DNA from 4 places in the Microbispora maris genome. Region 1 is predicted to be linked to each of the others. Evidence: riboswitches for the same ligand, from Rfam matches in the RefSeq annotation. Region 1 holds a riboswitch; each other region holds the start of a gene.
The links. A riboswitch is a leader RNA that binds a small molecule or an ion and turns the genes downstream of it on or off. The one in region 1 is predicted to bind cyclic di-AMP.
Positions count from the first base shown of each region.

Region 2: it holds a riboswitch for cyclic di-AMP, as region 1 does, so the genes downstream of both, AAH991_RS11245 (C40 family peptidase) here and AAH991_RS07410 (C40 family peptidase) in region 1, are expected to answer to the same signal.
Region 3: it holds a riboswitch for cyclic di-AMP, as region 1 does, so the genes downstream of both, AAH991_RS17120 (CHAP domain-containing protein) here and AAH991_RS07410 (C40 family peptidase) in region 1, are expected to answer to the same signal.
Region 4: it holds a riboswitch for cyclic di-AMP, as region 1 does, so the genes downstream of both, AAH991_RS23095 (glycoside hydrolase family 25 protein) here and AAH991_RS07410 (C40 family peptidase) in region 1, are expected to answer to the same signal.

Region 1 is NZ_JBDJAW010000004.1:214,786-217,967, forward strand. Features, by position in the region: gene AAH991_RS07405 (hypothetical protein) at 1-905, shown strand, start outside; cyclic di-AMP (ydaO/yuaA leader) riboswitch at 1,186-1,345, shown strand; gene AAH991_RS07410 (C40 family peptidase) at 1,682-2,017, shown strand; gene AAH991_RS07415 (non-reducing end alpha-L-arabinofuranosidase family hydrolase) at 2,154-3,182, opposite strand, start outside.
Region 2 is NZ_JBDJAW010000007.1:58,234-61,415, reverse strand. Features, by position in the region: gene AAH991_RS11255 (NYN domain-containing protein) at 1-65, shown strand, start outside; gene AAH991_RS11250 (C40 family peptidase) at 203-1,165, shown strand; cyclic di-AMP (ydaO/yuaA leader) riboswitch at 1,469-1,627, shown strand; gene AAH991_RS11245 (C40 family peptidase) at 1,698-2,273, shown strand; gene AAH991_RS11240 (gluzincin family metallopeptidase) at 2,377-3,182, shown strand, end outside.
Region 3 is NZ_JBDJAW010000012.1:182,088-185,269, reverse strand. Features, by position in the region: gene AAH991_RS17125 (ATP-binding cassette domain-containing protein) at 1-1,539, shown strand, start outside; gene AAH991_RS17120 (CHAP domain-containing protein) at 1,636-2,319, opposite strand; cyclic di-AMP (ydaO/yuaA leader) riboswitch at 2,334-2,467, opposite strand; gene AAH991_RS17115 (sensor histidine kinase) at 2,650-3,182, opposite strand, start outside.
Region 4 is NZ_JBDJAW010000020.1:15,402-18,583, forward strand. Features, by position in the region: gene uppS (polyprenyl diphosphate synthase) at 1-446, opposite strand, end outside; cyclic di-AMP (ydaO/yuaA leader) riboswitch at 811-955, shown strand; gene AAH991_RS23095 (glycoside hydrolase family 25 protein) at 968-1,690, shown strand; gene secD (protein translocase subunit SecD) at 1,739-3,182, opposite strand, start outside.

The DNA.
Region 1 (3,182 bases):
CGGTGTGGGCGGCCGGTCACCGGGTCGCGAACGGGAAGCAGCGGGGCCTGGTCCAGAGGTACGACGGCCGGGCGTGGCAGGTGGTCCCCGGCGCCCCGCCGTACGAGCTGAAGGCCGTGGCGGCCACCTCGAACACGAACGTGTGGGTCTTCGGCCAGGGGAAGGCCGCCCGGTGGAACGGCCGCGCGTGGACCGCCTTCTCGCTGGGCGGCGCGTTCCCGGCGGCGGACGCCGACGCGACGGGCGCGAAGGACGTCTGGGCGGTGGCCGGGTCCTTCGCCTCGGCCAGGCGCTGGAACGGGTCCTCGTGGCAGAGCGTCCGGCTGCCGGCCCACGCCGCCGCCGTCGACGCGTACAAGGCCCGCGACGTCTGGGCGGCGGGGAGCAAGGGCGACCGTCCCGTGATCATGCGGTGGAACGGGAGGTCCTGGGCGCTGGTGCCCACACCCGCGGTCAAGCTGCCCGCCCCCGGCGCGGCCGCGTTCCTCAACGACATCGCCGTCGTGAGCCCGCGGAACGTGTGGGCCGTCGGCGGCGTCACCTGGGAGGGCGCGAACGACGAGGGTGACGACGTCACCTACAACCGCACCCTGGTGATGCGCTGGAACGGCACGTCGTGGGCCACCTCGGTCGGGGCCGTCAACGCGCAGCCGTACACGGAGGTGGAGCCCGACGGCAAGGGCGGCATGTGGGTCGTGCAGGGCAGCTGGAACGCCATCCTGTGGCAGGTGACGGGCTCGGCGTGGAGGAGCGTCCCCCTCCCCCGGAAGGCGGGCACCGACGCCGTCCTGTCCTCGATCGCGCGCAGGCCGGGGACGGCCACCCTGTGGGGTGCGGGTTTCACCGTGCCGCAGGGCGACCCCGACGACCCCTCGGCCAACGGCACGTTCTGGCGTACGCGCTGATCTTCACGAGCCGAGGGCGTCACACCGGCTCTCGCGCGGATGTGACGAGCGCCACGTTTTTTCCGATGACACGGCTCTGACCTGCACTTATGCAGGCGTGATCCTTTTTATGGGCTTCTTACCCTTTATGTGCCCTTTGCCCGAATATGGGCGAGCTTGGTAGTTTCCTTGCCCTGCGACGGCGGCGTACCCCATGACGCCGCCGTCGCGGAACCGGCACCGCCGTGCTTGAAAACGAAAATCCACTGTCACCGCCGCCATGTCCTCTCCGCCCCCCGGGGCGCCGGTGACGCCGAATCCGTGCGGCAAGGAAGCACGGAGCCGGGGAACCAGTCGACCTTCGCACGAAGGTCCGGGGTGAATCGGCGCGCCACGCGCCGTAGGGCGACTTCCCTGCCCGAATCCGTCAGCTAACCCGGTAGGCGCAAGCGGAAGACTCTAGGAGAGATCCCCTGTCTGCCAACCCCGCCACTCTGTCCCGCATCGCCCGCGTCACGATCGGTGGCGTCGCGCTCACCGCCTCTGTCGCGGCCTTCGGCGCGCTGCCCGCGACCGCCGCAACGGGGACGGTCACGGCACCACAGCCCGCCTCGACGCTCATCCCGCCCCAGCCCCCCGCGACGGGCGCCACCTCGGACACCCCAGCGGCACCCACGACCCCGACCCCGACGGCGACCACGGCGCCGGCCACCGCCGCGGCCGCCCCGAACGCCGCGGCGGACAAGAAGCTCACCAAGTCCGCCCTGCAGCAGGAGAAGGCCAAGCGCGCCATCAAGGTGGCGAAGAAGCAGCTCGGCGATCCCTACGTGTGGGGCGCCACAGGCCCGCGGGCGTTCGACTGCTCCGGGCTGGTCCAGTTCGCCTGGCGCAAGGCCGGGATCAAGCTCCCGCGCACGACGTGGTCGATGCTCGACGCCGTCAAGAAGAAGGTCTCCCTGGCCCACCTCAAGCCCGGCGACCTCGTATTCACCAGCGGCGGCGGCCACGTGGGCATGTACATCGGGCACAAGAAGGTGATCAACGCCCCCCACAGCGGCGCGGTGGTCCACATCGACAGCCTCAAGGGCTACTGGAGGAGCGGCTTCCTCACCGCCGTACGCCCGGGAATCTGACGCCGGGCGCGAGGAAGACGATTCCCGGCCTGCGTCGTCGCAGGCCGGGAACTCGACGCGCGCCCGCGCGTCCGGAAACAGGAAACCTCCGGTCGGCGACACCGACCGGAGGCCTCATGAGTCCTGCGTCACATCATCAGCGCTGCAGCGTCAGCACGCCCGGCCGGTAGGGCAGGAGGCCGTAGTCGCCGCCGGAGCTGGGGCTGCGACCCTGGTAGAGCAGCTGCAGGTTGCAGGCGTCCACGGTCTTGGTCTGGTCGGGGTTGTTGCGCACCAGGTCACCGTGGCTGATGTCGTTGGTCCAGGTGGCGCCGCTGTTGGCCTTGCCCGCGAAGGGGTTGCTCTCGCTCGTGGCCTGCGGGGTCCACGAACCACCCAGGCTGGAGGCGGTGTACGAGCGGAAGTAACGGCCCTGCGAGCCGATCGACTCGACCAGCATCAGGTACTTGTTCAGGCCCTGGAGCTTGTAGACCTCGACGCCCTCGAACAGGTTGTTCGTCGTGTCGCTCATGATCTGGGTGTAGTTGGAGCCGAAGCTGCCCGGGAAGTTCCCGATGGGCATGCTCTGCCGGTAGATCTTGCCGTTGTCGCCGGCGAAGAACAGGTACATGTTCTGGCCGTCACCGATGAGCGTCTGGTCGATCGGCCCGGTGCCCGAGCCGGAGATGCTCGCGGTGGACAGCGTCTGCTGCGCGGACCAGCTGTTCACGTTGCTGGGGTCGCTCGACGTCCGGTAGGAGAAGGCGGTCCCGCCCCACTGGTAGGCCAGCACCCAGATGTTCTTCGGGGCGAAGTAGAACAGCGTGGGCGCGACGGCCGAGAAGGGCATCGTGTTCTGGCTGGCCGAGGCCATGTCGGACCAGTTGGTGAACAGGCCGAAGTTCATCGAACCCCAGCTCGTGCCCGTGTTGTGCGTCGTCGCGTAGACCAGGTGCTTGCCGTTGTAGACGACGTTGGTGAAGTCCTTCAGCGAGACCCACCCGGACTTCGGAGTCGCCAGCGCGCCGGTCGAGCTCCAGCGGTACGTCGACGGGAGATCGCACGTGCCACCGCTGGTCGGCGTCACCGTCGGGGACGGCGTCGTGCTCGGGCCGCCGCCTCCGCGGATGCTCCACTTCTGGTTGTCGCCGCCCCAGCAGCTGTAGAGCTGGATCTGGCTGCCGTT
Region 2 (3,182 bases), on a different contig from region 1:
TGCGCCGCATGGGCGCGCGCCCGGTGCCCTCGCTCCTGCTGCTGCGCCGGCTCGGCCGCGGCTGAGCGCCCGTACGCACGCTCCGGACCCGCGTCGTCGCCCTGGGTCATGACCACCGCGAATACCTGCGACTAGGTTGAAGCTTCAAGATCGCCTGGATAGAGTCGCGCGCAGGTTTCGTAGATCTAAAAAGGGGGCCTCAGTGCGAGGGCGTGTGCCGGTGGCCGCCGGTTTGGCCGCCGTGGTCCTGCTGATGCCGGTGACGGGCGCGCAGGCGGATCCGAAGCCCACAGTCGCGCAGGCCAAGGCGAAGCTGAACAAGCTCAACGAGCAGGCCGACAAGCTCGTCGACCGCTACAACGCGGCCAACGAGAAGTGGAAGAAGGCGAGGCAGAAGTACCTCGCCGTCAACGAGGACTACAAGAAGCACAACGTCCGGGTGGAGGAGCTCCGCGCCGGGCTGGTCACGATGGCCGTCAACAGCTACCAGGTCGGCGACATGGGGTCGTGGGGCGGCGTCTTCTACAGCTCGAACCCCGACTCCATGCTCAGCGGCCTGGCCACGCTCAACCACATCTCGGCCGAGCGTGCGGGGCGGTTGCGGGAGTACGAGGGCGCGATCCAGGGCCTCAAGGACCGCCGCGACCAGAGCAAGGCGTCCTACAAGGAGGCCGCCGACGTCAGGAGCGAGCTCGCCGACGAGAAGGAGAAGGTCGACAAGCTCGTCAGGGAGCAGATGAAGCTGCTGCGCTCGCTCGGGACGTACAACCCGGGCAACCCGAACAGCGCCGGCGTCGTCTACACCGGACCGGCGTCGGGCAACGCGCTGGCGGCCCTCCAGTTCGCCTACAAGCAGGTCGGCAAACCGTACCGCTACGGAGGGACCGGGCCGGACTCCTGGGACTGCTCGGGCCTCGTGCAGGCCGCCTGGTCGGCGGCGGGGGTGACCCTGCCCAGGACGAGCTACGAGCAGTGGGCCTGGGGTGCGAGCCGCAGGGTCTCCCTGGACGAGCTCCAGCCGGGCGACCTGCTCTGGCACGCCGGTTACGGGCACGTCGGCATCTACGCCGGCGACGGCAAGGTCGTCCACGCGCCGCAGACCGGAGATGTTGTGAAGATTGTCACACTCGCCGAGTATCACGCCATCGGTGCCGTCCGTCCCTGACGTCCCGCCGTGTCTGTGATGGTTGTGGCTAATGTGGCCGAATTCGGGGTCTGTGACAGGACTGTGAGCAGAGTCACATTTAGTCCATCCGTGCCATGGGTACGCTGCGGTTTCTTCTTCGCGACCTTCGTTATCCGATCTTTATCCGGCGGCGGGGCTTTGCCGAACGCGCCGGGTCCTCGGTAGCTTCTGGGCCGCGGCGAGCACGCCTCGCCGCCGCGAACCGGTCCGGCCGGCCGGTAGCGCAGACAATTCCACCGTCATCGGCGCCCCCGACACCCTCCCCCTCGCGGGATCCCCGGCGCCGGTGGCCTGCCGAGTCCGTGCAGTCAGGAGGCACGGAGCCGGGGAACCATCGACCTTCACGCGAAGGTCCGGGGTGAATCGGCGCATCGCGCGCCGTAGGGCGACTTCCCAGCCCGAACCCGTCAGCTAACCCGGTAGGCGTTTGCGGAAGAGCCGAGGAGAGATCCTGTCTACCACCCCCGCTAGCCTGTCCCGTCTTGCCCGAATTGCCCTTGGAGGTGCCGCTTTGACGGCATCCGTAGGGGTCGCCGGTGCGCATCCGGCGGCGGCCGACACGGTGACGGTCACGGTCGTCAAGACAGCCCCCGAGACGAAGACGGCCACGAAGACGGCCACGGCGACCGGTGCGAACACCGCCGCCCGCAAGGCCGCGGCGAAGAAGCAGGCGACCAAGAAGAAGTCCGCCACCAAGCGGAAGGTCAGCAGAAGCGCGCTCCAGCGGGCCAAGGCCCGGCGCGCGGTGCAGACCGCCAGGAAGCAGATCGGTGACCCCTACCGCTACGGGGCCACCGGGCCGGGCGCGTTCGACTGCTCGGGCCTGGTCCAGTACGCCTGGCGCAAGGCCGGCGTACGGCTGCCGCGCACGACGTGGTCCATCCGCGGCGCGGTCAGGAAGAAGGTGTCCTGGGGGCACTTCGAGCCCGGTGACCTGATCTTCACCAGCGGCGGCGGCCACGTCGGCATGTACGTCGGGCACGGCAAGATGGTCCACGCTCCGCACAGCGGCACGCGGGTGCGGATCGACAAGCTGGACGCCTACCGGAGGAGCACCTTCGTGGGTGCCGTCCGTCCGGGCGTCTGAGGACGCCGGTCACCAAGCCCCCTCGACCGGCGCCGTCCATGCGGCCCCGTCCACCTCGCCGAGGTGGACGGGGCCGTGGCATGTGCTGGCTACCATGCACGGCGTGACTGTCACGAGCGGCGTGCCCGCGGGTGTGCCGGGCGTGCGCGCCGCGGCCGGCCGGCGCCGGCCCGCGGATCCGTCCCGCGGGGCCCGTCCCCGCCGTGTCGCGGCCGTGGCCGTCGCGCTGGCCGCGCTGCTCGCCGGGCCGGCGGCCGCGGCCCCGCCCGATCCGCTGCTCGCCCTGCGGCTCGACGCCCGCGCCGCCGTGCGGGAGCATCCGGGCATGTGGACCGGCGCCTCCGTCGCCCGCGGCGCGCGGGCGGTCGTCGTCGGGTCGCCCCGGCCGCTGGTCGCCGAGATCGCCGCGCTGGCCGATCGCGCGGACCGTACGGTGACGAGGATCTGGGGCGGGTACGGCGGCGCGGTGGTCCTCGTGCCCCGCGGCGAGGAGCAGGCCGCCGTGCTGGCCGCGCCGGCGAAGGTGGACGGCCTGGCGGCCGTCGCCACCGGCGGCCGGGTGATCGTGCAGCCGGCCGCGTTCGCCCGCCTGTCCGCGACCGGCCGCCTGGTCGTCGTGACCCATGAGCTGACGCACGTCGCGACCGCCGGTCCCCGCGCCGTCCCGATGTGGCTCCTGGAGGGCTTCGCCGACTACGTGGGCTACCTGGACAGCGGGCTGCCGGTCCGGACGGTGGCCGCCGAGCTGGCCGCGGACGTGGCCGCCGGCAGGCCGGCGCTGCGGGAGCTGCCGGGGCCCGGCGACTTCGCGGCCAGGCCCGCCCAGGCGTACGAGGAGGCGTGGCTGGCCTGCCGCTACATCGCCGACCGGTTCGGCGAGCGGAGGCTGGTGGCCCTCTACCGCGCCGC
Region 3 (3,182 bases), on a different contig from region 1:
CCGCACGTCCGGGCGTTCGTGGAGCGGGCGGTCGCGTTCATGACCTGCCCCGAGTGCGGCGGCACCCGGCTCAACGAGGGCGCCCGGTCGTCCAAGATCAAGGGGATCAGCATCGCCGACGCCTGCGCGATGCAGATCAGCGACCTGGCCGTCTGGGTCCGCGGCCTCGACGAGCCGTCGGTCGCGCCGCTGCTGTCCACGTTGCGGCAGCTCCTCGACTCGTTCGTGGAGATCGGGCTGGGCTATCTGTCGCTCGACCGGGCGTCGGGCACGCTGTCGGGCGGCGAGGCGCAGCGCGTCAAGATGATCCGCCACCTCGGCTCATCGCTGACCGACGTCACCTACGTCTTCGACGAGCCCACGACGGGCCTGCACCCCCATGACATCCAGCGGATGAACGACCTGCTGCTCCGGCTGCGGGACAAGGGCAACACGGTGCTGGTCGTGGAGCACAAGCCGGAGATGATCGCCATCGCCGACCACGTCGTCGACCTCGGCCCCGGCGCAGGTACGGCGGGCGGCACCGTCTGCTTCGAGGGGACCGTCGAGGGCCTGCGGACCAGTGGCACCGTCACCGGGCGCCACTTCGACGATCGGGCCGCCCTGAAGAAGACGGTGCGCAAGCCCGGCGGCACGCTGCAGATCCGCGGCGCGACGGCCAACAACCTGCGCGACGTCGACGTCGACATCCCGCTCGGCGTGCTCGTCGTCGTCACCGGAGTCGCCGGGTCGGGCAAGAGCTCGCTCATCCACGGGTCGGTCCCCGCCGGCGCGGGGGTGGTATCGGTCGACCAGGGCGGGATCCGCGGCTCGCGGCGCAGCAACCCGGCGACGTACACCGGGCTGCTCGACCCGATCCGCAAGGCGTTCGCGAAGGCCAACGGCGTGAAGCCGGCGCTGTTCAGCGCCAACTCCGAGGGCGCCTGCCCCACCTGCAACGGCGCCGGCGTCGTCTACACCGACCTCGCGATGATGGCCGGCGTCTCCACCACCTGCGAGGAGTGCGAGGGGAAGCGGTTCCAGGCATCGGTGCTGGAGCACCGCCTCGGCGGGCGCGACATCAGCGAGGTGCTCGCGATGCCGGTGACCGAGGCCCAGGAGTTCTTCGGCGCCGGCGAGGCGCGCACACCGGCCGCGCGTGCCATCCTCGACCGGCTCGCCGACGTCGGGCTCGGCTACATCACCCTCGGCCAGCCGCTGACCACGCTGTCCGGCGGCGAGCGGCAGCGGCTCAAGCTGGCCACCCACATGGCCGACAAGGGCGGGATCTACGTCCTCGACGAGCCGACCGCCGGCCTTCACCTCGCCGACGTCGAGCAGTTGCTCGCGCTGCTGGACCGCCTGGTCGACGCCGGCAAGTCGGTCATCGTCATCGAGCACCACCAGGCGGTGATGGCGCACGCCGACTGGATCATCGACCTCGGCCCCGGCGCGGGTCACGACGGTGGCCGGATCGTCTTCGAGGGCACCCCGGCCGACCTCGTCGCCGCCCGCTCCACGCTCACCGGCGAGCACCTCGCGGCCTACGTCGGCGCCTGACCGGGGCCACGGGCGAGTGCCCGGGGGCGTCCAAGCGCCGATATGTCGAAGCGCGCCGGGGTCACCGGCGCGCTTCGCAGGTCGGGGCGTCAGCCGTCAGGAGGCGGCAGCAGCCGCGGTGGCGGCTTCGCCCGGGTACATCGGGTAGCCGTACCCCACCACCTGCCAGGTGGGACGGGTGCGGGCCTCGACGGCGCCGTTGCCGGTGTTGCCCTCGATGGTCCGGATGGTGCCGTCGCCGTTGTCCTTGACGACGAGGCCGACGTGCACGATGTCGTCGATGTCCTCGCTGCCGTTCCAGTTGAAGAACACCACCGCGCCCGGCTTGGGCGTGCGGCCCCAGCGGCCGTGGTCGGCGAACCAGTGGGCGTGCTCGACGGTGTAGGCGTCGGAGCCCATGACCGGCCCGATGCCGAGCTGGTGGCCGACCCAGGAGACGAACATGTCACACCAGGGCGCGTTCAGGTAAGCCTTCAGGGTGCCGCCGTCGCGGGCGAGGGTCTCCCGGGCACGGGCCGTGGACATGTACCACTGCTGGAACTTCGTCCCGCCGCCGTAGGCGTTCTCGCTGATCCCGACCTGGCTCTTGGCCAGGCTCAGCACGTCGGCGGCGCTGACCTTGGGCAGGGTCTTGGCGATCTCGGCCATGGACTGCGTGGCCGCCGGGCCCTTGCCGCTGGCAGGGTTGTCGGCGTGCGCGGCCGGTGCCGCGACCAGCACGGCCGAGGCGAGAGCGGTGCTCGCGAGGGCAGCGCGGATACAGGTGTTGAGGACGTGCATGGTGGGGCGGACTCCCTTACTTCCATGCCGCCTACCGGGTTAGCTGACGGGTTCGGGCTGGAAGGCGCCCTACGGCAGGCATGCCGATTCACCCCAGGAGAGGTGGGTCCCCGGCTCCGCGCGGACGCGGACTCGGCGGCCGGGCGGCAAGCCGGGATCGGCCGGCCGCGTCGGTCTGAGGAGGGCTTCTTGACCATTGAATGAGCAAGTGCGCCCTGAGCTGCCTAAAAGGTAATAGACCAGGTCAAACCGGTCAAGTTAGAACAACTCGGATTTTACTCGCGAGTAGGGAGAGACCGGGCGACGGTGGGTACGGCACCCAGGATGTGATCACCCCTGGCCCGGCCCGGGCAGGCGTACGGTCACCGCCAGGCCGCCCGCCGGCCGGGCGAGCGCCTCCGCCGTGCCGCCGTGCGCCACCGCGATGGCCCGGACGATCGACAGGCCCAGCCCCGCCCCCCGGGCGGAGCGGACGCGGTCGCCGCCGAGCCGGCGGAACGGCTCGAACAGGTCGTCCACCTCGTACGGCGGGACCAGGGGCCCGGTGTTCTCCACCGTCACGCTCACCCCGGTCTCGTCCTCCCGCAGCCGGACCCAGACCTCCCCGTCCCGTACGTTGTACTTGATCGCGTTCTCCAGCAGGTTGACCAGGCAGCGCTCCAGGAGGAGCGGGTCGCCGTGCGCGACCGCCCGGCGCAGGTCCTCGTGGACGACCACCTTCCCGCGGCGCGGCTGCAGGTCGATCTGCTCCATGGCCGTACGGACGACCTGCCCCAGGTCGACCGGGCGGCGGGCGGTGAGCTCCTGCTCCGACTGGGCCAGCATGAGCAGGCCCTCGATCAGCCGCTCATGCCTGGCGTTGG
Region 4 (3,182 bases), on a different contig from region 1:
GGCACACCGTCGCGGATCAGCGACCGGGCGGCCTCCACGATGTCGCGGCGGCCCCCGTGGTCGAACGCCACGGTCAACGTCATCCGCCGGTTGTCGCGGGTCAGCGCCGTCAGATCGGCGATGTCACGGGCCAGCGCGGGCGGGATCCGCGGGTCGGTGACACCGAGGAACCGGCAGCGGATCCCGCGCATGTGCAGGGACAAGGCGTGTTTGCGGATGGCGCGGCGAATCAGCCGGAGCAGGTCGTCGACCTCGGCGGCCGGGCGCCGCCAGTTCTCGGTGGAAAAGGCGTACAGGCTCAACCACCCGACGCCGGCCGTGTGGGCCGCCTCGATGACATCGATCACGGCGGCCTCCGCCGCCCGATGCCCCTCGACGCGGGACAGCGACCGCTGCGCGGCCCATCGGCCGTTCCCATCCATGACGCAGGCCACGTGATGAGGCACGCCTCTCACATCGCCCGCCGCGGGGAGGAGTACATGGTCACTTCCGTCGGTCGCCGACATCCCGGCCCTGCTTTCGGGGGAGGGGAGGAGAGTGATCTCTCCGGAGACGGACTCTTTCACGGATCGTGATCCGATGACTACTTACCGTCGGTAGTCATGATCCTTACCCTGCTCGGCCGGGTCGGGGGGCCTCCGGCCCCCGTCTCCATGGGCGGGTCCGGGTTGTCGCAGGTAAAGACGTGTTTTGTCCCGTTTACACCATTCTGGTGGTGTGTGTACCTTTAGGGCACACGGTTCGGGGTACCCACCGGCTTCCGGTTCCGGATCCCTTGCCGTGTCGTTGCCCGGTCCGCGCGGTCCCATGACCGTGCGGCCGCCGAATCCGCGATCAGCGGAGCCGGGGACCCACTTCTCTCCGGGGTGAATCGGGAGCAGCCCCCAGATGCGCCCGTAGGGCACTTCCTGCCCGAACCCGTCAGCTAACCCGGTAGGCGGCATGGAAGCAAGGAGTCAGCCCCGACATGTCCACCCATCGCCCCTCCCTCGGCCGCCGGCCCTCCGGCCGGCGCCTGCGCTCCGCCCTCGCGGCGGCGGCCCTCGCGGTCTCGGCCGCCACGGCCGGCGTCACGGCGGCCGTGGCGCTGCCCGCCCCGGCCTACGCCAACCCGCACACGTACGGCCAGGACGTCTCCGGCTACGAGGCCGACCACGACTGGATGAACAGCCGTGCGCAGTTCGGCTTCATCAAGGCGACCGAGGGCACGTCCTGGGTCGACTCGTCCTTCCCCCGGCACTGGCGTGAGCTGGACAAGAAGGGCATCGTCCGCGGCGTCTACCACTACGGTCATCCCTCGAACGACCCCATCGCCGAGGCCGACCACTTCCTCGACGTGGTGGGCTCGCAGCCGGGCAAGCCCGGCGACATCCTCGTGCTCGACCTGGAGACCAGCGACGGCCAGTCGGTCGAGCACGTCAACGAGTGGGCCAGGGCCTGGCTGGAGTACGTGACGGCCAAGACCGGGACGAAGCCGATGTTCTACAGCGGCTGGAACTTCGCCGACAAGTACGGCCGCGGCCTCGGCGACTACCCGCTCTGGGTGGCCCACTACAGCAAGGCGCCGGGCGACATCACGCCGCCCGCCGACTGGAAGTCCTGGGCGATCCACCAGTACACCGACTCGCCAATCGACCAGAACGTCTCCGCGCTGACGCCCGCCCAGCTGCGCGCGCTCGGCCGTCCGTAGCCGCACGGTCCCCGGGACGGGCGTCCCGTCCCGGGGACCGCGCCGGCCTCAGACCACCGCGCCGGAGCCGTCGCGCCGCGCGGGCTTGACCCGCGGTGCGGCGGGAGCCGGCGGCGGCTGGCTGGAGCGCCGCTCCAGCGCGATCGCCACCGGCCCGGCCACGAAGGACGACGACAGCGTGCCCACCACGATGCCGATCAGCAGGGCGACGGCGAAGTCCCGCAGCGAGTCGCCGCCGAACACGGCCAGCGCCGCCAGGATGAACAGCGCCCCGAGCCCGGTGTTCACCGTGCGCGGCGCGGTCTGCAGGATGGCGGCGTTCACCACGCGGCCGAACGGCTCGCCGCGCCGTATCGGCCACAGCTCGCGCACCCGGTCGAACAGCACGACCTTGTCGTTGACCGAGTAACCGATGATCGTGAGCATCGCCGCCAGGAACACCCCGTCGATCGGCTTGCCCAGCCAGGCGAACGTGCCGATGACGACGGCCGCGTCCACGAACAGCGCCGCCACGGCCGCGGTGCCGAACGTCCACCGGAACCGGAACGCCAGGTAGGCGAGCTGCGCGGCGAGCGCGACGGCGAGCGCGATGATCGCGTTGCGGCGCAGCTCCTCGCCCAGGCTCGGCCCGATGAGCTCGTCGCGCTGCTTGGTGACCTCGCCCACGCTGCGGTCGAGCGCCTCCTCCACACGGACCACGTCGTCGGCGCTGATCTGCCCGGTGCGCACCGAGATCGCGTCGTCCGACCGCTGCACGACGGCCGAGGGGAACCCGGCGTCCGCGACCGCCTGCCTGGCCGCCCCGACGTCGACGGGCCTGCTCGTGCCGAACTCCACGATGCGGCCGCCGGTGAACTCGACGCCGTAGTTCAGGCCGCGGGTGACCAGCCCCGCCCCCGCGAGCACGAGCAGCCCGGCCGCGACGGCGAGCCACAGCCGCCTGCCCCGCATCAGATCCGGGTCGCGCCGGGTCAGCCAGGTCCTGACCCGGCCGATCGAGCCGATGCCGGACGCCCGCGGGCCGATCCTGCGGATCAGGGCGTCGGCGAGCACCCGGGTGATCAGCATGGCCGAGATCAGCGAGGCCAGCACGCCGATGGCCAGTGTCACGCCGAAGCCCTTCACCGGCCCCGAGGCCAGCCAGAACAGCAGCCCGGCGGCGAGCAGGGTGGTGATGTTGGAGTCGGCGATCGCGCTCCAGGCGTTCTTGAAGCCGCGTTCGAGGGCCGCCTTGAGACCCCGGCGGGGCGCCTCGCCGTACTCCTCCCTGGCCCGTTCGAAGACCAGCACGTTGGCGTCCACCGCCATGCCGATCGCCAGGACGAACCCGGCCAGGCCGGGCAGCGTGAGCGTGGCCCCCATGGCCACGAGGCCGGCGTACGAGATCAGGCCGTAGCAGGCGAGCGCGACCGCGGCCAGCACGCCCACCAGCCGGTAGACGATGCCGATGAACACCGCGGTCAGGATCACCCCGACGACGCCGGCCTTGGCG